DNA from 2 places in the Arthrobacter sp. Z4-13 genome. Region 2 is predicted to be linked to the other one. Evidence: riboswitches for the same ligand, from Rfam matches in the RefSeq annotation. Region 2 holds a riboswitch; the other holds the start of a gene.
What was found. Region 2 has a riboswitch for S-adenosylmethionine ahead of M1E07_RS18920 (DUF1737 domain-containing protein). Riboswitches for the same ligand answer to the same signal wherever they lie in the genome.

Region 1: another riboswitch for S-adenosylmethionine. It lies ahead of M1E07_RS13210 (aminotransferase class V-fold PLP-dependent enzyme); the one in region 2 lies ahead of M1E07_RS18920 (DUF1737 domain-containing protein).

What each region holds. Positions count from the first base shown of each region.
Region 1 covers NZ_CP096459.1:2,476,558-2,485,358, forward strand. Annotated here, with positions in the region: gene M1E07_RS13170 (PadR family transcriptional regulator) at 1-239, shown strand, start outside; gene M1E07_RS13175 (50S ribosomal protein bL37) at 365-439, shown strand; gene rsrA (mycothiol system anti-sigma-R factor) at 555-815, opposite strand; gene M1E07_RS13185 (sigma-70 family RNA polymerase sigma factor) at 812-1,582, opposite strand; gene M1E07_RS13190 (DoxX family protein) at 1,863-2,411, shown strand; gene aroA (3-phosphoshikimate 1-carboxyvinyltransferase) at 2,419-3,810, shown strand; gene rsgA (ribosome small subunit-dependent GTPase A) at 3,794-4,909, shown strand; gene hisN (histidinol-phosphatase) at 4,958-5,770, shown strand; SAM riboswitch class IV at 5,930-6,043, shown strand; gene M1E07_RS13210 (aminotransferase class V-fold PLP-dependent enzyme) at 6,079-7,518, shown strand; gene M1E07_RS13215 (class I SAM-dependent methyltransferase) at 7,645-8,403, shown strand; gene M1E07_RS13220 (metal-dependent transcriptional regulator) at 8,435-8,801, shown strand, end outside.
Region 2 covers NZ_CP096459.1:3,693,887-3,702,687, forward strand. Annotated here, with positions in the region: gene M1E07_RS18905 (Rid family hydrolase) at 1-46, opposite strand, end outside; gene M1E07_RS18910 (flavin monoamine oxidase family protein) at 97-1,701, opposite strand; gene M1E07_RS18915 (GNAT family N-acetyltransferase) at 1,850-2,551, shown strand; SAM riboswitch class IV at 2,547-2,661, shown strand; gene M1E07_RS18920 (DUF1737 domain-containing protein) at 2,675-2,953, shown strand; gene M1E07_RS18925 (rhodanese-like domain-containing protein) at 2,950-3,360, shown strand; gene M1E07_RS18930 (O-succinylhomoserine sulfhydrylase) at 3,361-4,569, shown strand; gene M1E07_RS18935 (DUF1905 domain-containing protein) at 4,743-5,042, opposite strand; gene M1E07_RS18940 (hypothetical protein) at 5,169-5,435, opposite strand; partial or broken gene M1E07_RS18945 (HNH endonuclease signature motif containing protein) at 5,326-6,832, shown strand; gene M1E07_RS18950 (glutamate--cysteine ligase 2) at 6,829-8,058, opposite strand; gene M1E07_RS18955 (UDP-N-acetylglucosamine 1-carboxyvinyltransferase) at 8,126-8,801, opposite strand, start outside.

The sequences.
Region 1 (8,801 bases), 1.2 Mb from region 2:
CGGCACGGGCAGCCGCAGGTTCCGTCGATTTCACCGCCGCCAGCGGCAGGCCGGCGCCTGAGGGCAAGCGTTCACTGAAAGAAGCCGAGCTGATGCTCCAGGCTTTCCGCGACGACCTTCGAACCGAACTGCGCCTGCAGGCGGGCAAGCAGCCGCTGGGTCCAGTGGCCCTGGAAACCCTTCGGACGGTGCTGGAACAGGCCCGTATCGCCGTCCGCAACTCCCTCGGCGAAAAATAGCTTCTTTACCCAGAGGCGCGCATTGAACTGCAGGTCATGCGGCCGTTGCCGGTTCGCGGGGCGCCAGATCATGTGGGAGACTTGAGGGCAGCTCTTTTTGAGTACCAACAGTAAGGAGGCCAGCTATGAGCAAGCGTGCACGCAAGCGTCGTGACCGTAAGCGTGGCGGCGCGAACCACGGGAAGCGCCCCAACACCTAGGCAAATGCCAGGTACTACGGTTCAAGCAAAGGACCCCGGAAGCCACTCGGCCTCCGGGGTCCTTTGTGTTCAGGTTTGGGAATCCCGGCCCTGGCCTGGCTGCTGGACAGCTGACCTATGCGTCCACCGGCCGGATCGAGTGGATCCGGTCCAGGATGGCGTTCTTCAGATTATCGGGGGCAGCTTCGGTGCAGGAGCGCTTGACCATGTTGCGGATCACGCACTCAAGGTCGTACTGCTCCGTGCATTCCGGGCATTCATCAAGGTGGGTCTTGATTTCCGTGATGTCTTCACGGGTTAAGGCGCCGTCCAGATACTCATAGATGCGTTGCATCCGGGTGTCGTCGCAGTCGCCCAATCCCTGGCAGTCGCTCATTTCCTGTTCTCCTGTTGTGTGCTTCCCGCCGCGTCCTGTGGAGGTGCGGCCGTTTTAAATCCCCGCTCGGCGGCGTACTCCGCGAGCATGTCCCGCAACATTCTCCGGCCGCGGTGGAGCCGGGACATCACAGTGCCTATGGGCGTGTTCATGATGTCTGAAATTTCCTTGTACGCGAAGCCTTCGACGTCCGCGAAGTACACCGCAAGGCGGAATTCTTCGGGAATGTCCTGGAGCGCGCGCTTGACGTCCGAATCGGGCAGGTGATCCAGCGCCTCTGCCTCTGCGGAGCGCAGGCCGCTGGAGGTGTGTGACTCGGCCCGCGCCAATTGCCAGTCCTCGATGGTGTCCGAGTTGGACTGAAGCGGCTCGCGCTGCCGTTTACGGTACAGATTGATATAGGTGTTCGTCAGAATGCGGTAAAGCCAAGCCTTAAGGTTTGTTCCCGGCCTGTACTGGTGAAACGCGGAAAAAGCCTTGGTGTAGGCCTCCTGGACGAGGTCCTCGGCGTCGGCAGGGTTCCGGGCCATGCGCATGGCGGCAGAATAAAGCTGATCGACATACTGCATTGCGTCCCGCTCGAACCGGGCGCGCCGTGCCTCTGCGGATTCCGTGGAAACTTCGACCACCTCTTCGATGGTTTCCGCGTCAGGCTGCTGTGATTCCACCGTTGCCTCTGCAGACTCGGGCCGTGCGTCAGCGCTGCTTTTGGCTTCGCGTTGGGAAGCCTCATACATGGCCGAAACGGCCGGATCCAAGGTGCTCATTGCCTTCAAGTCTACTGTCAGGCTCCGCGCCCGCGGCGAGCCATATTCGGGGGGTTCGGCCTCCAAGGAGTCCATTGCCACCGGGCCTGCTGCGTCAATTCCGTCCAACACCCGCCTCAAGGGCCAACTCCGCTCTGTTGTCCGGTGCTTTGTCTTTGGACCCGGCTCTCGCGGACCCAGCATCCATAACCCCGGCCCTTGGGCAAATATTCCCCAAAAGTGCAAGACTAGAACGGACTTCGCCGCACCCGACGCGGTTCGTCCATCCAGGAGGAAATCCATGTCCTTTGTCCGCACACTCGCACGGCCCATGCTGGCTTCCAGTTTTGTTCTTGCCGGAATGGATAAGCTCAAGAACGCCGATGACACGGCACAACAGCTGTCACCGTTGCTGAGCAAGGCCACATCGGCGCTGCCGTTCCGTACTGACGAGAAGACGCTGGCACGGGTTATTGGCGGCACGCAGGTGGGCGCGGGCGTCCTCTTTGGGCTCGGGAAGTTTTCCCGGCTGTCGGCCACCGTGCTGGCCGTCATTTCCCTTCTCAACACCTTCGTTGAATGGCGCAGTGCGGACATCAGCAGCAAGGAAGGGCGCGGGAACCGCCGCAACCAGCTGCTGAAGAACCTTTCACTCAGTGGCGGAGCGCTGCTCGCTTCTGTTGACACGGACGGCAAGCCGGGACTGGTTTGGCGCGCCGAGCACCTGGCTGCAGATGCCCGGAAGGGTGCAGTTCACCTTGCCGCGGACGCCAGGAAGACCACCAACAAGAAGCTTGACAAGGCTGACAAGGCCGTACGCCGCGCCGTCGAACAGGCCACGGGGGCATAAGCAGGACATGACCGCTGCAGCCGCCGCCACCCAGGACAATGCCGGAACGTCCCTCCCCCACTGGCCCGCGCCTTTCGCGTCCCGACCCGTCAACGCAACTGTTACGGTGCCCGGTTCCAAGTCGCTAACCAATCGGTACCTGGTGCTCGCAGCGCTGGCCGACGGTCCGTCGCGCCTGCGTGCGCCGCTGCATTCCAGGGACTCCGCGTTGATGATTGATGCGCTCCGCCGGCTCGGCGCCACCATCACCGAGGTGCCCGGGGATGGCGCGTTCGGTCCGGACCTGGAGGTGGTCCCGCTCGCGGCGGACGCGGCGGCGTCCTCCACCAGTATTGACTGCGGCCTTGCCGGAACCGTAATGCGGTTCGTTCCGCCGCTGGCGGCGCTGCGCAACGGCGCCAGCATATTCGACGGCGACCCCCACGCCCGTAAACGGCCCATGGCGACCATCATTGAAGCCCTCAAGGCGCTGGGAGTGGCGGTTACCGCCGAAGACGGCAGCGCGCCGTCGTCGTTGCCGTTTGTGGTGGAGGGCACTGGAGAGGTGCGCGGCGGGCATCTGGTCATCGACGCCAGCGCCTCCTCACAATTTGTTTCGGCGCTGCTCCTGGTGGGAGCACGGTTCACCGAAGGCCTGCACCTTGAGCACGTCGGGAAGCCGGTACCCAGCCTGGACCACATCAACATGACGGTCGCTGTCCTGCGCGATGCCGGGGTTGTTGTTGACGATTCGGTCCCCAACCACTGGGTGGTTGCCCCTGGACCCATCAGCGCCTTCGACCAGCGGATTGAGCAGGACCTGTCCAACGCCGGGCCCTTCCTCGCCGCGGCTCTGGCCTCCGGCGGAACAGTCCGGATTCCCGGCTGGCCGGATCAGACCCAGCAGGTGGGCGATCTCTGGCGGACCATCCTTGCCGACATGGGCGCGGAGGTCACCCTCCGCGACGGCGTCCTCACCGTAACCGGCGGACCGGAAATCAAGGGCGCCGATTTCGCGGACACAAGCGAGTTGGCCCCCACCGTCGCCGCGCTTTGTGCCCTGGCCAGCGGACCCTCCCGGCTCAGCGGCATCGCGCACCTGCGCGGTCACGAAACCGACAGGCTCGCTGCCCTGGTCACCGAGATCAACCGGCTTGGCGGTGATGCCGAGGAGACCAGCGACGGCCTGGTGATCCGGCCGGCCAAGCTGCATGCCGGCGTCGTCCACAGCTACGCCGACCACCGTATGGCGACGGCGGGGGCCATCCTTGGCCTGGCAGTGGACGGGGTCCAGGTGGAGGACATCGCCACTACTGCGAAAACCATGCCGGACTTCCCCCGGCTGTGGGCAGACATGCTGGCCCAGGCTGGCCCTGCAAACACCGGCGCGGAAGGTTCCACCGGTGGCGCGCAGCACTGATTCCTGGGACGAATCGGATGTCCGGATCCGGCCCAGCAAAAAAGGGTCCCGCCCACGCACGAAGGACCGGCCCAGCCACGACGACGCCGTGACTGGTCGGATCATCACCGTTGACCGCGGCAGGTACACGGCAGTGGTGGGTGAGGACTCCGGCAACGAACGCGTGGTCATCGCCGCGAGGGCACGCGAACTGCGCCGCAACCCGGTGGTGGCAGGCGATTTCGTCTCCCTCGTGGGCGACGTCTCAGGCGAACCGGACACCCTCGCCCGGCTGGTCAAGATCCAGGACCGCCGGACCCTGCTGCGGCGCAGCGCCGATGACACGGATCCCGTGGAACGGGCCGTGGTGGCTAACGCGGACCAGCTGGTGATTGTTGTGGCCGCGGCCAACCCCGAGCCACGCACCGGTTTCATCGACCGCGCCCTGGTGGCAGCCTACGACGCCGGAATCGACCCGATCCTGTTGGTCACCAAGGCGGACGTCAAGGATCCGGCGGACCTGCTGTCCAACTACACGCACCTCGACTTCCCGGTGATCATCAGCCGGACAGCCGACTCCAGTGCTTCGGGCATCGACGCCCGCTCGGACGACGGCCTGTCCGCCCGGCTCGACAGCAAGGCCGTGACAGAGCTTCGGAGTTACCTGGATGAAAAAGTGACCGTCATGCTGGGGCATTCAGGCGTAGGCAAGTCAACCATGGTGAATGCGCTCACCGGGGCGGAACGGGCCACCGGCGGGGTCAATGCGGTGACAGGGCGCGGGCGCCACACGTCGTCGTCAGCGCTGGCGTTGAGGCTCACGGATGCTCCTGTGGGCAGCTGGATTATCGACACCCCGGGCATCCGCTCCTTCGGCCTGGCCCACGTGGACCCGGACCGGATCCTGCGCTCCTTCCCCGATCTCTCTCCCGGCATCGAGGACTGCGAACGCGGCTGCAAGCACACCGCCACCGCAGTGAACTGCGGACTGGACGCCTGGGTGCGGGGCGGCCATGCCGGCGCCACCGGAGAAGCACGGCTGGCTTCGCTGCGGCGCCTGTTGGGCACCGACCCCCGCCTGGAGGCGCAGGAGACGAAGGAACTCGGCAGCGTCAACTGACGGTGCCGATCTCCCAGCAGATCAGCGCGCAGACGGTAGTTTGGAACCATGATCCAACCCGCTTCAAGCTACAACGATGACCTGCGCCTGGCCCACGTCCTGGCGGACTCCGTGGATGACCAGACCATGAGCCGGTTCAAGGCCCAGGACCTCCAGGTGGAGACCAAGCCTGACCTGACGCCGGTCACGGACGCGGACAAGGCCGCAGAAGAAGCCATCCGAGGCCAGTTGTCTCGTTCCCGTCCGCGTGACGCCGTGCTCGGGGAAGAGTTTGGCAGTACCGGCCACGGGTCCCGCCGCTGGATCATCGACCCCATCGACGGCACCAAGAACTTCGTCCGCGGCGTCCCCGTCTGGGCCACCCTGATCGCCCTGGTGGATGAAGGCGAGCCCGTGGTTGGAGTGGTGAGCGCACCTGCCCTGGGCAAGCGCTGGTGGGCGGCCAAGGGCATGGGCGCCTACATGGGCCGGTCGCTGGCTGCTGCCACCCGGCTTCGCGTCTCCAATGTCGCCAACTTGTCCGACGCTTCGCTGTCCTACTCCAGCCTGGGCGGATGGAAGGAACGCGGGAACCTGGACAACTTCCTGGGCCTCACCGAGGATGTGTGGCGGACCCGGGCGTACGGAGATTTCTGGTCCTACTGCATGGTGGCGGAAGGCACGGTGGACATCGCCTGCGAACCCGAACTCAACCTCTACGACATGGCGGCGCTCGTGCCGATCGTGGTCGAAGCCGGCGGCCGCTTTACCTCCCTGGAAGGGGAGGACGGGCCATTCGGCGGCAACGCGCTGGCCACAAATTCCATCCTGCACTCCGAGGTACTCCGCCGGTTGAACCCGGACCTGGACGATCTTCTCTAAGCACCGTTATCGAACAATCAGCGGCGGGCGCTTCCAAAAGGAGGCGCCCGCCGTCGTTTTCTTCGGCCAAAGCATCACTTTTCAGCGGACGCGTAACAAAGCGCTTAACATTCGGGCCGGCTTCAAACCTTCCTGCCCCATGTCCTACGCTCTTAATCAGGTCACGAGTGCCAGCGCGAAACCCCGGTTTGCTGGCCGGCAACCCTCCAACCGCGGTGGGGTGCCCCGGGTGACGACCAGGCCGGTCCGGAACGGATGCGGCAAGCGCGGATTCCCGGTACAGGGGGTCCTTTCGAAGTGAGGTCTCTGTGACTACTGCCACCGTCTCCCCCAATGCCGCCGCCCAGCCTGAAACGGTCCAGCCTGACGCCGCCGCCCCCTTTGATGCCCGCCGGGCCGCCGCCGGACGCCCGCTTTCGGCTGTCACCGGCGCTGAAATCCAGGCGCCCCTGATTTCCGGCGGCCACGTACGGTACGCCAACCTCGACTATGGCGCTTCCGCTCCCGCCCTCTCGGTGGTCTCGGCCTACCTCAACGAGATCCTGCCGTTTTACGCGAGCGTCCACCGGGGGGCCGGCTACGCTTCCCAGATCAGCACGTCCGTCTACGAAAATTCCCGCCACATCGTGAGGGAGTTCGTGGGCGGCCGTCCGGATGATTCGGTGATCTTCACCCGGAACACTACCGATTCCCTTAACCTGCTGGCCGGCTGCCTGCCCACCACAGACGGACGGCCCGACGGCGACGTGCTGTACCTGGACATCGAGCACCACGCGAACCTGCTGCCGTGGCAGGGCGTCCCCCACCGCAGCATCGTCGCCGCCGACACCATCGCCGGGACCATAGAGTCCATCCGCGCCGAATTGGAGCAGGGCGGCGTGAGCCTGCTGGCCGTCACCGGCGCCTCCAACGTCACTGGTGAGATCCTTCCCATCCGCGCCCTGGCCGCTCTCGCCCATGAACACGGCGCACGGATTGTGGTGGACGCAGCACAGCTGGCACCTCACCGCCCCATCAATATCGCCGCGGACGGCGTCGACTACCTCGCATTCTCCGGCCACAAGCTGTACGCACCGTTTGGCGCCGGCGTGCTGGTGGGCCGCACTGACTGGCTCGACGCCGGAACACCCCACCTCGCAGGCGGTGGTGCCGTCAAGGAAGCAAGGCTCGACGGCGTCAGCTGGGCCACCGGCCCGGCCCGCCACGAGGGCGGCTCCCCCAATGTCCTTGGTGCAGCCACCCTGGCACGCGCCACGCAGGTGATCGCCGGGCTGGACCAGGACCAGTGGCACGCCCACGAGTCCGCCATCCGTTCCTTCCTCGTGGAGGGCCTGCAGAGGATCGACGGCGTGACCGTCCACCAGATCTTCAAGGACACCAACCCGGACACGGACACGATCGGCGTGGTCAACTTCTCCGTTGAAGGCTACGACGCCGGGCTGGTGGCCGCCTATCTGTCTGCTGAGCACGGTGTTGGCCTGCGCGACGGGCGCTTCTGCGCGCATCCGCTGCTGAAGCGGCTGGGGCTTCCTTCCGGTTCCCTTCGGGCGAGCTTCGGGGTCGGTTCGCGCCTCGAGGATGCAGAACGGCTCCTTGCCGGTATCGAGTCCCTGCGCCACAACGGGCTGGGGTGGGACTACGTGGTGGATGCAGGGCGCTGGGTCCCCGCCAACGACACGCGGACCTACCCGCACTGGGCACCCAACACTCCGGGTACCGCCGGGGCTGCCCCCTGCATCGACGACTGAGCCCCTGCCGACTCCTCGTGTTCCGCGCGCTGGCTTTGGTGCCGATCTTGTCTGCTGATCTTGCCTAAGCGGCAGGTGCGGTAAATTCGAAGGATACCCAAGGGCATCAGACGAAGGAGGCCACACGTGGTACGGGGTGGCCCCAAACTTGATCACGGACGGCGCCGGGAGCTCGGACAGAGCTTCCAGGGCGGCGGGCGGCACTACCAGCGGGTCCGTCCTGGCTATCCGAAGGAATCAGCTCAATGGCTTGTTCCCCCGGGAGCCCGTGATGCCCTCGACGCCGGGGCCGGCACCGGCAAGTTCACCGAACTGCTGCTGGGCCTGGGCCTGTCCGTCACCGCCCTTGATCCCTCCGCTGACATGCTGGCACAGTTACAGGCGCACTACCCGGGCACCACGGCAATCCACGCCACCGCCGAGGCGACCGGCCTGCCCACGGCGGCCTTCGACGTCGTCAGCGTTGCCCAGGCCTGGCACTGGTGCGACGCCTTGGCGGCAAGCACGGAACTGGCACGCGTCCTGCGTCCGAACGGGACGCTGGGCCTGATCTGGAACCAGCTGGACACATCCGTGCCCTGGGTCCACCGGCTCTCCCGAATCATGCATGCCGGGGACGTATACAAGCCGGACTCCCGGCCGCTCGTGGGGCCGGAGTTCAAGGGGCTCGAGGGCCACGTCACCCACTGGCAGGACCAAGTCACCACCACCGATTTGGTGGAGCTCACCAAGTCGCGGAGCTATTACCTGCGGGCCGGCGAAACCACGCGTGCCAAGGTGCTGGCCAACCTCGACTGGTACCTCCACGACCACCTGGGCCACAGTGTGGACGAAGAGCTCGAACTGCCCTACCTGACACTCACGTGGCGGGCCTTCAAAGCATGACCGCGAACGGGCAACGGGTAGGCTTGGAGCTGTGAAGACCAGCGCGCCCTCCTCCTCCATTGAGGATTACGTCAAGGTCATCTACTCGTTCACGGAATGGCAGGACAAGCCCATCACGTCCTCCCAGCTGGCCCAGCGCCTCGGCGTCGCCAATTCATCGGTCTCCGAGATGGTCCGCAAGCTGAAGGACCAGGGCCTCGTTGACCATAAGCCCTACAGCGCCATCACGCTCACGGACGCCGGGGTCCGGCTGGCCCTTTCCATGGTGCGGCGCCACCGCCTGATTGAGACCTACCTTGTCCAGCAGCTGGGTTACAGCTGGGACGAGGTCCACGACGAAGCCGAACTGCTGGAGCACGCCGTCTCGGACACGTTTATTGAGCGTGTTGCGGCCAAAC
Region 2 (8,801 bases):
TGCCGGCGATGCCGGCGGCGATCAGGGAAATGCGGCGTCGGAACATGGGCTTCTTTCGGGGCTCGGCTTGGGTGTGTGGGGGAGCAACGGCGGGCATCATCCGGCCACCGTTGCTGCTACCCGGCTGTGCAGGGATGTCACGGCAGCCCGGGCAGAGGTCATGGCGCCGTGCTGCCAGGCGATGGCATGGCTCAAGTGGTCCCCGGCGAAGTAGATATTGCCGGAAGGTTCCAGCAGCTTGGCGTACTTGGCGTCCGTCTGTGACGGCCAGCCCACCCAGGCGCCTTCCGAGAACGCCGTGCTTCCCCAGTCAACGGAGAACGACGACGAGACGTCCTTCCGATAAACGTCACCGTGGATCCTGGCACCCTGGTCCAAGGCCCGGCTGAGGCGCTTTTGTGGACTGAGTTCCTTGTAGACGCGCGCGCTGGGTCCGGTGTTGTAATAGCCGACCATGGTGCCGCGTTGTCCGTGGAAGCCGGTGGATGGGTACCACATGTTGCCGAGGTCGATGTTGGTGTTGGTGATTCCGCCGTAAATACGGTGGTCCTCCTCCCACCAGCGGCGGGAGTACTCAATGCCGATCTTGCCGGCATCTCTGGGGCTGGCGAATTTCAGCGCATCGAGAACGTCGACGGGGAGGTTGCCCGGAACCTTGGCGGCGATGTGCGGCGGCAGGGTGCAGACGGCGAAGTCGGCTTCGATTTTCCTGGCTTGGCCGCCCGGGTTGGTGTATTCCACCGCGACGCCGGCAGCCGTGTTGTTCATGGACAGGACCTGGGCCCCGTAAACGAACTTGTCCTTGCCGATGGCGGCTTCGAAAGCGTAGGGAATGCGGTCCATGCCGCCCACGGGCTGGAACATCATCATGGCCTGGTCCCAGCCGAATTCGAAGGAGAAGTAGTTGCCAACACCACTGGCGAAGACATCTGACAGTGCATCCGGCGCCAAAGGTGTTCCCGCTTCCAAGCCCGCGCCGGGGGCAATTGAGTAGCCCTTGCGGCCCGTGCCGGTGTATTTGAAGCTTGCTGCAGGGTCGCCGGTAACCCTTCCACCGATGGCCCCGAAGTTCTGCAGGAAGGAGATCAGGTTCTCCTTGTCTGCCGTACTCATGTAGCTGTCCAAGGCACCCTGGTCCGTGGCTTTGGCCAGGAGCTCAGATACGTAGCCGTACACGTCGGCTTTGGCGGCACGGTGGCGGACGGGGGTGTTGGAGAGCTTGGTGTTGCCCTCCCGGAACAGGTAGCCGTCGGCGTTCTGGTTGGTGAACGGCTCGATGGCCACTCCCAGTTCCTTGCAGTAGTCCAAGGTGATGTGGTGCTGGGGAATCCGGCCCGGGCCGGCATTCATGTACTGGTCCTTGGAAAAGGTTGCGCGCTGGGTAATCCCGCGCAGGTCCGTTTCCTCCGTACCGCCGCGCACGGTCCAGTTGCGTCCGCCCGGGCGCATCCTTGCCTCCAGGATGGTGACCTTGTAGCCTGCCTTGCCCAACTCGTAAGCCGTCGTCAGGCCGGCTATGCCGCCGCCCAGAATGACAACGCTCTTACCTTTGCCCTGCAGGTCATCTGCGCGGGGTGCGGCAAAAGCCGGAGCGGCCGTGTCCGGCGCCAGCCCCATGGCCGCCATCGTTTGGTACATCACCCCGGCTCCCCCGACCATTCCCACATAGCGGAGGAAGTTCCTGCGAGTAGCATCTGACATATTTTTCCCTTTCACCGGAGTGTTACGAGGTGAGCGTAGGGGCGGAATGTTTCGTCAAAGTCTGTGACAATTTCGGTGTTGTAGCATTCACATTTCTGGAAGGTAAACGCCCACGCAGGACGCGGGATGGTGTTGTGGAAGGAAGAACATGACGGACGGAACCGGTTCTGCGCGCGGGACGGCTGGCCGGATACCGGCTCACTCTCCCCAGCCCCTAATTCCCGGAGTCAGCATCCGCCTGCTGGACGGCGGCGACGCTGAATCCTTGGCGCAGGCGTATGGGCGCAACCGCAGGTTCCTGGCACCGTGGGAGCCGAAGCGGGATGACACTTTTTTCACACCCGCCCACCAACTGGACATCATCCGGGCTAAACGGGGTCACTACGAGCTGGGCACGGAGGTCCCGTGGGTCTTGGTTGCGGAGGACGACGACGGCACTGCCACCAGCGGCCCGGGCGGGGACGGCACCCGCATCGCCGGAACCATCACCCTGACGGGCATCGTCCGCGGGCCTTTCCTCAGCGCCAACCTGGGTTATTGGGTGGACCAGGACCTTAACGGGCGCGGGATCGGGGCGGCAGCGGTGCATTTTGCCGTCGGGTATGCACAGCGGGAACTCGGACTGCACCGCGTCCAGGCCGCCACCCTGCTACATAACACGGCCTCCAGGCGCATCCTGCAGCGTTCCGGGTTTCGGGAAATCGGCGTGGCATCGGAGTACCTGAAAATTGCCGGCACATGGCAGGACCATCTGCTCCATCAGCTCATCCTGCCGCAGGGTTCAGTTACGGAACATGACGACGACGGCGGTGCGGCCCCGCGTGCCAAGTGTTACGTTTTTGGGGAGTAATGAGTACCGGCGCCAAGCCCTGACTGGCCGGTCGGCAACCCTCCTTTCGCGGCGGGGTGCCTCAGGTGAATACTCGGCATATCGACCGATTCGAGTTGCAAGCGTGAGAGAAGGAGATCCGTCATGTCCGACGCACCCGCCCCTGAAGAGAGACTTTCGTACCGGCTTGTCACCGGGCCGGATGACAGGTCTTTCTGTGAACGGATTTCGAGCGCCCTGGCTGAGGGCTACGTGCTTCACGGCAGCCCGGCCGCAACGTTCAACGGCGGTCAGGTGATAGTTGCGCAGGCCCTGGTCCTTCCGGCAGCCATTGCATCCGCCGATGCCGCCGTTGCCACCGCGGTGGATGACCTTGAAGCCGCCGGCGAAGACCTCGAGTTCGACGGCGAGGGCCATGCATGAGATACGCAGGAGACCTGACGCCCCAGGAGGCGTGGGACAAGCTGGAGCAGGGCGCCATCCTGGTGGACGTGCGCACCGAGGGCGAGTGGGCCCACATCGGCATCCCTGACACCAAGGCCACCGACAACGATCCGCTGTTCATCCAATGGACGTTCCCCGGCGGCATCCCCAACCCTGACTTCATCAGCGCCCTCACCCAGCAGGCGCCGGAGGACGCTTCGGCCGAGCTGGTATTCCTGTGCCGCTCCGGCCAGCGCTCCATCGCAGCCGCCATTGCTGCCACCCAGGCCGGCTTCACCTCCTACAACGTGCTGGAGGGCTTCGAGGGCGAGCCGGACCGCTACGGCGAACGCACCGTCAACGGCTGGAAGAACCGCGGCCTGCCAACCAATCTGGGAAAGAATTAAGTGACCTTCAACGAAGACGCCGCCGGCTGGAGCCCCGACACCCAAGCCGTCCGGGGCGGCCTGGACCGCACCAATTTCCAGGAAACCAGCGAGGCGGTGTTCCTGAACTCGGGCTTCGTCTATGAATCCGCCGCCGCGGCTGAACGCGCCTTCACGGGCGAGGACGAGCGCTTCGTGTACTCCCGCTACGGCAACCCCTCCGTGGCCACTTTCCAGGAGCGGCTCCGTCTCCTCGAGGGAACCGAGGCGTGCTTTGCTACGGCGTCCGGCATGTCCGCCGTCTTCACAGCCCTCGGTGCATTGTTGGCGGCCGGCGACCGCGTGGTTGCCGCCCGCTCGCTGTTCGGTTCCTGCTTTGTGATCCTTAACGAGATCCTTCCGCGGTGGGGCGTCGAGACGGTGTTCGTGGACGGCCCGGACCTGGAGCAGTGGCGCGCCGCTCTGTCCCAGCCCACCACCGCGGTGTTCTTCGAGTCGCCCTCCAACCCGATGCAGGAGATCGTGGACATTGCCGCGGTCAGCGAACTCGCGCATGCCGCAGGTGCCACCGTCGTCGTCGACAATGTCTTTGCCACTCCCCTGCTGCAGCGCTGCGGCCAATTCGGCACCGACGTCATTGTCTACTCCGGCACCAAACACATTGACGGCCAGGGCAGGGTACTGGGCGGCGCCATCCTGGGCACCAAGGAATTCATCGAGGGCCCGGTCAAGCAGCTTATGCGGCACACGGGCCCGTCGCTGTCCCCCTTCAACGCCTGGGTCCTCACCAAGGGGCTCGAGACCATGGCCTTGCGCGTCAACCACTCCTCCGCTTCAGCCCTGCAGCTGGCCGAGTGGCTCGAGCAGCAGCCTGCCGTGAGCTGGGTAAAGTACCCGCTCCTGAAATCGCACCCGCAATACGAACTCGCCGCCAGGCAGATGAGTGCCGGCGGCACGGTCCTCACCCTGGAACTTGCGACGACGGGTGGCCGCTCCGGCAAGGAGGCCGCCTTTGCGCTGCTGGATGGGCTGCGCATCATCGATATCTCGAATAACCTGGGAGATTCCAAGTCCCTGATCACCCACCCTGCCACCACCACGCACCGGGCGATGGGACCTGAGGGCCGCGCGGCCATCGGCCTGAGTGATGGCGTTGTTCGGCTCTCGGTGGGGCTTGAGGACGTGGACGATCTGATTCGCGACCTGGAACAGGCACTCAAGCAGATTTAGCTCTGGCTGGCATGAGGTCCCGGTTCCGCTCCGGCACCGCGGCCATTTGCCGCTTGCTGCTCCTTTGTCGCTCTGACGCAAGCTACACAAATGGCCCGGCCCACTCGCTGGGTTCCATTGCGCAACGGAATTCGCTGAGTTCAGCCAGTCCGTGCCCCGCTGCACCAGGACCATCAGTGTTGGATGGAGAGACGCACGGCCACCTCGTCGCCTTCACTGACCCGGGCCTTGTCCCTGATGGCCTTCTTCACGGGCAAGAGGTAGGAAGCGGCTTTCTGGTCGGCAAACAGTGAAGTCTGCCAGGAGTGACCTCCAATCTCCGCTGTCACCCTGACGGATCCAAATGCCTTGCTGGCGCCGGCGCTTTGTTCACGGATATCGTCTGCGACGTCTGCTGGCAATGTGAGGAAATGCCAGCCTGCCTCGCCGGGGTAAAGCCACAGTTCAGCTCTGAAGGAGTACGGGACCGTCACGCGCCGAGTATCGCACTCCTCCCTGCCGGGACACCACCGGTTGCTGGGATCAATCGGGGAGGGCGGAAAAGTTTTCTAAATTCCTTTTCAGCGGAGGACTTTTAGGCCCTGTTTTGTCAGACCCCCTCACGATGATGGAGGTATGGAAACGAACCCGGCAGTGGTGGAGGCGGAGGAAGCGGTTGTGGCTGCTGTCGCTGCGTTCATGGCTGCGTTGGCCGGCCGGGGACCGGCCGTTTCCGGTGCTGTTTCCGGTGCTGCTGGTGGGCTGGATGAGGATCCGTTGCAGTGGGTTGCTGATGCGGCGTTGGACGTCCTGGCCGGGGTGGCCAGGTCGGAAGCAAAGTTGGCGGCGGTGAAGGCACAGGCCGTGGCGGTGTTGGCTGAGTCCACGATGGCGCTGAATCATCCGGCCGGGTCGCCGCAGGAGGCCGGAGCGCAGGACCGGAGCCTCGTGGCCGAGGTCGGGTGTGCCCTGGCGATCGGTGACCGGGCTCGCCGGTGCCCTGCTCGCCGAGGCTCACGCCCTGACCAGTTCCCTGCCCCGGACGCTCGCGGCCCTGCGGTCAGGGACGATCTCGTGGGCGCACGCCCGGACCATGATCGAGCAGACCGCGTGTCTTGATCCTGCCGGTGCGGCGGCGCTGGAGGGACACTTCCTGGACCCGGCGGCGCCGAACCCCGCCCGCGGCTGCCCGGTCGGGGAAATGCCGGCCTACCGGTTCAAGGCCAAGGCCCGGGGCTGGCGGGAACGCCATCACCCGGAGAGCCTGGAGAAACGCCACGCGAAAAGTGTCGCGGACCGTCGGGTGGAGTACTGGCCGGACAGTGACGGGATGGCGTGGGTCGCCGCCCACCTGCCAGCGGACCGGGCGTCGGCGATCCGGAACCGGCTCACCGCTCTTGCCAGGGGCATGCAGGGCCCGGACGAGCCCCGCACCCTGACCCAACTGGTAGCCGGTAGTTTCTCTTCAGGGCTTCTCGGCAGCGATAACACTGCCAGCAGCGGCGACGGTGCAGGCGAGGGTGCAGGAACGGATCCCGGCCCATCTTCGTCGATCCGGGCGCAGGTGTTGGTCACCGTGCCGGTGTTCTCCCTGATGGGCCTGACCGACGAACCCGCGGTACTGGACGGGCACGGCCCGATCCCGGCTCCCATGGCGCGCAAACTCGTCGCCGACGGCGCGCAGTCGTTCCACCGGGTGCTGGTAGACCCGCGCGACGGGGCACCGCTGGAAATCGGCCGCTCCAGCTACCGGGTCACCAATGCCATGCGGAACTGGCTCAGGTTGCGGGACGGCAAATGCCCCTTCCCCGGCTGCAACAACACCTCCCTCGACAACGAAGCGGACCACCTCCTCGCCTGGCACAACGGCGGCACCACCGGCATATCAAATCTCGGCCAACCCTGCCGCAAACACCACAAACTTCGGCACACCAGCAGCTGGAAACCAACACCGGCCACCATGAACGAACCACCCGGCTGGATCTCACCCACCGGCCGGCACTACAAAAGCGAACACCAGGACTGGGAACCACCCCACTGGCCGAGTCGGATTGCTGAATCAGGGAACTCATCCTCGCAGAAGCACTCAGAACGGCCCGGGCTTTCCTCGTCCGGGTACTTTAAATTTCCCGGGTTCTTTACCGTGCCCGAAGATTTTGGCCTGCCGGAAGACTTGCCAAATTTTGACGTGCCGGAAGACCCTGGCCCTTCTGAAGACGAACTGCCAAAGGACCCGTTTCCGGACTGGCACCTGTGGCTAAGCGGGTCCCTGTCTGCCCGTTAGGACTGACGGACCCGCAATAGCTCCGGGGCCTCATCGACCTTGAAAAGATCCAAGGAGCCACGCATCGTCACGTCTACTGCATGCTTGACCACTGCACCAAAGCCCAAGTCCTCCGGCGCCGAGGTGACCAAAGCTTTGTCGCGGATGCGTCGCTGTTCGGCTGCCCCTGTCCCGCGGGCAATGACGTCCTCTACCCCCTGCCGGGCCAAGGCAAGTTCGCCCTGCTCCTGCAATACTGGCGCGAGATAGTCCACCAGGGAACGCACGACATCGGCGGCACGGGCCGGCCGGAAGGAACCGAAGTCCAACAGCTCCCCGCTGAGTCCGCCGCTGCTCGCCTGCCAGGAAGCCATCCGCAAAAGTACGGTGGGCACGGGCGCAGGATCAACGCCCTCGTGCCACTCACGGCTCGCCGTCTCCACAAGCGCCCGGACGAGAACAGCGATGAGGGCCGCATCCTCGGCCCGCAGGCAGACATCTGCAACACGGACCTCCACAGTGGGGTGGTTCCGGGACAGTCGGGCGTCGAAGTAAATCATCCCTTCATCCAGCATCACCCCGCTGTCCAACAGCCGGGTGACCACCCGGCGGTAGGCAGCATAGGTTCCATAGATACCGGCGGGACCGGCCGTCGGCCACCGGTTCCACGCCTGCGTGCGGTAACTCTCAAAACCGGTCTGTAACCCGTTCCAGTACGGCGAGTTCGCACTCAGGGCCGTGAGGACGGCAAGCTTGTCACGGATCCGGTCCAGCACAGCCACGCCCTCGTCGTGAGACTCAATGTAGGTGTGGACGTGGAAGCCGCAGGTCAGCTGCTCCTGGGCAGTCAGGCCGAAACGCTCCAGCATTTTGGCATAACGCGGATCAGGAGTGGTGTGGCTGGACAACCCGAGGGGTGACGTGGCCAGCGCCGCCACCCGGGCATTGTTTTTCCTGGCAGCCTTGTCAGCGAGCGCCCGCCCGGCATGGATCTGGTCCAGCAGCACACCGTACTCCAGGCATGGCCGCGTCTGCGTCTCGATCTGCTCCAGCTTGAGTTCGGCACTCAAGCCCATCTCGTCGTCGTCGTAAACGGTTTTGTCTTCCGTTTCGAGGTCCCGAGGGTCATCCGGAGCATCGTCGGCAGCCAACCGGTGGCCGGACAGCAGGGCATCAGCGAGGGCAAGCGGCTCCCCGCTCTCCGGATCAACGATCAGGAGCTCTTCCTCAACGCCGAATGTTCGCATACTCACATTCTGCGACAGGTGCGGGCCTTTTAGAGGTCCTTATGGGTTCATGACGAAGCGTGAATGCTCAATCCTGGAAGTACTCCACTTTGGCGCCGATGGCGTTGAGCCGCTCCGCCAGGTCCTCATACCCGCGCTCGATAACGTAGATGTTCCGAAGCTCGGAGACCCCCCGGGCTGCCAGCATGGCCAGCAGCAGGCATGCCGCGGGGCGCAGTGCCGGCGGGCAGCCAACCTCCGCCGCGCGCCATTTTGTGGGCCCGTTGACGTAGATCCGGTGGGGATCCAGCAGCTGTACCTGTGCGCCCAGCCGGTTCAGCTCCGTGAGGTAGATGGCCCGGTTTTCGTAGACCCAGTCGTGGATCATGGTCTGTCCGCCGGCGTTGGCGGCAATGACTGCAAAGAACGGGAGGTTGTCGATGTTCAGGCCGGGGAACGGCATCGGGTGGATCTTGTCCTCCGGCGCGTGCAGCACGGAAGGCTTGGTGGTCACGTCCACCAGCCGGGTGCGGCCGTTGCGGGCCATGTACTCGCCGGATATCTCCAGCTGCTGGCCCATCTGCCCCAACGTTGCAAGTTCAATCTCCATGAACTCGATGGGGACCCGGCGGATGGTCACCTCAGAGTTGGTCACAATGCCGGCGGTGATAAGGCTCATGGCCTCAATGGGATCCTCGGACGGGAAGTATTCAATCTCGGCATCGATCACGGGACGCCCGGTGATCTTCAAGGTGGTGGTGCCG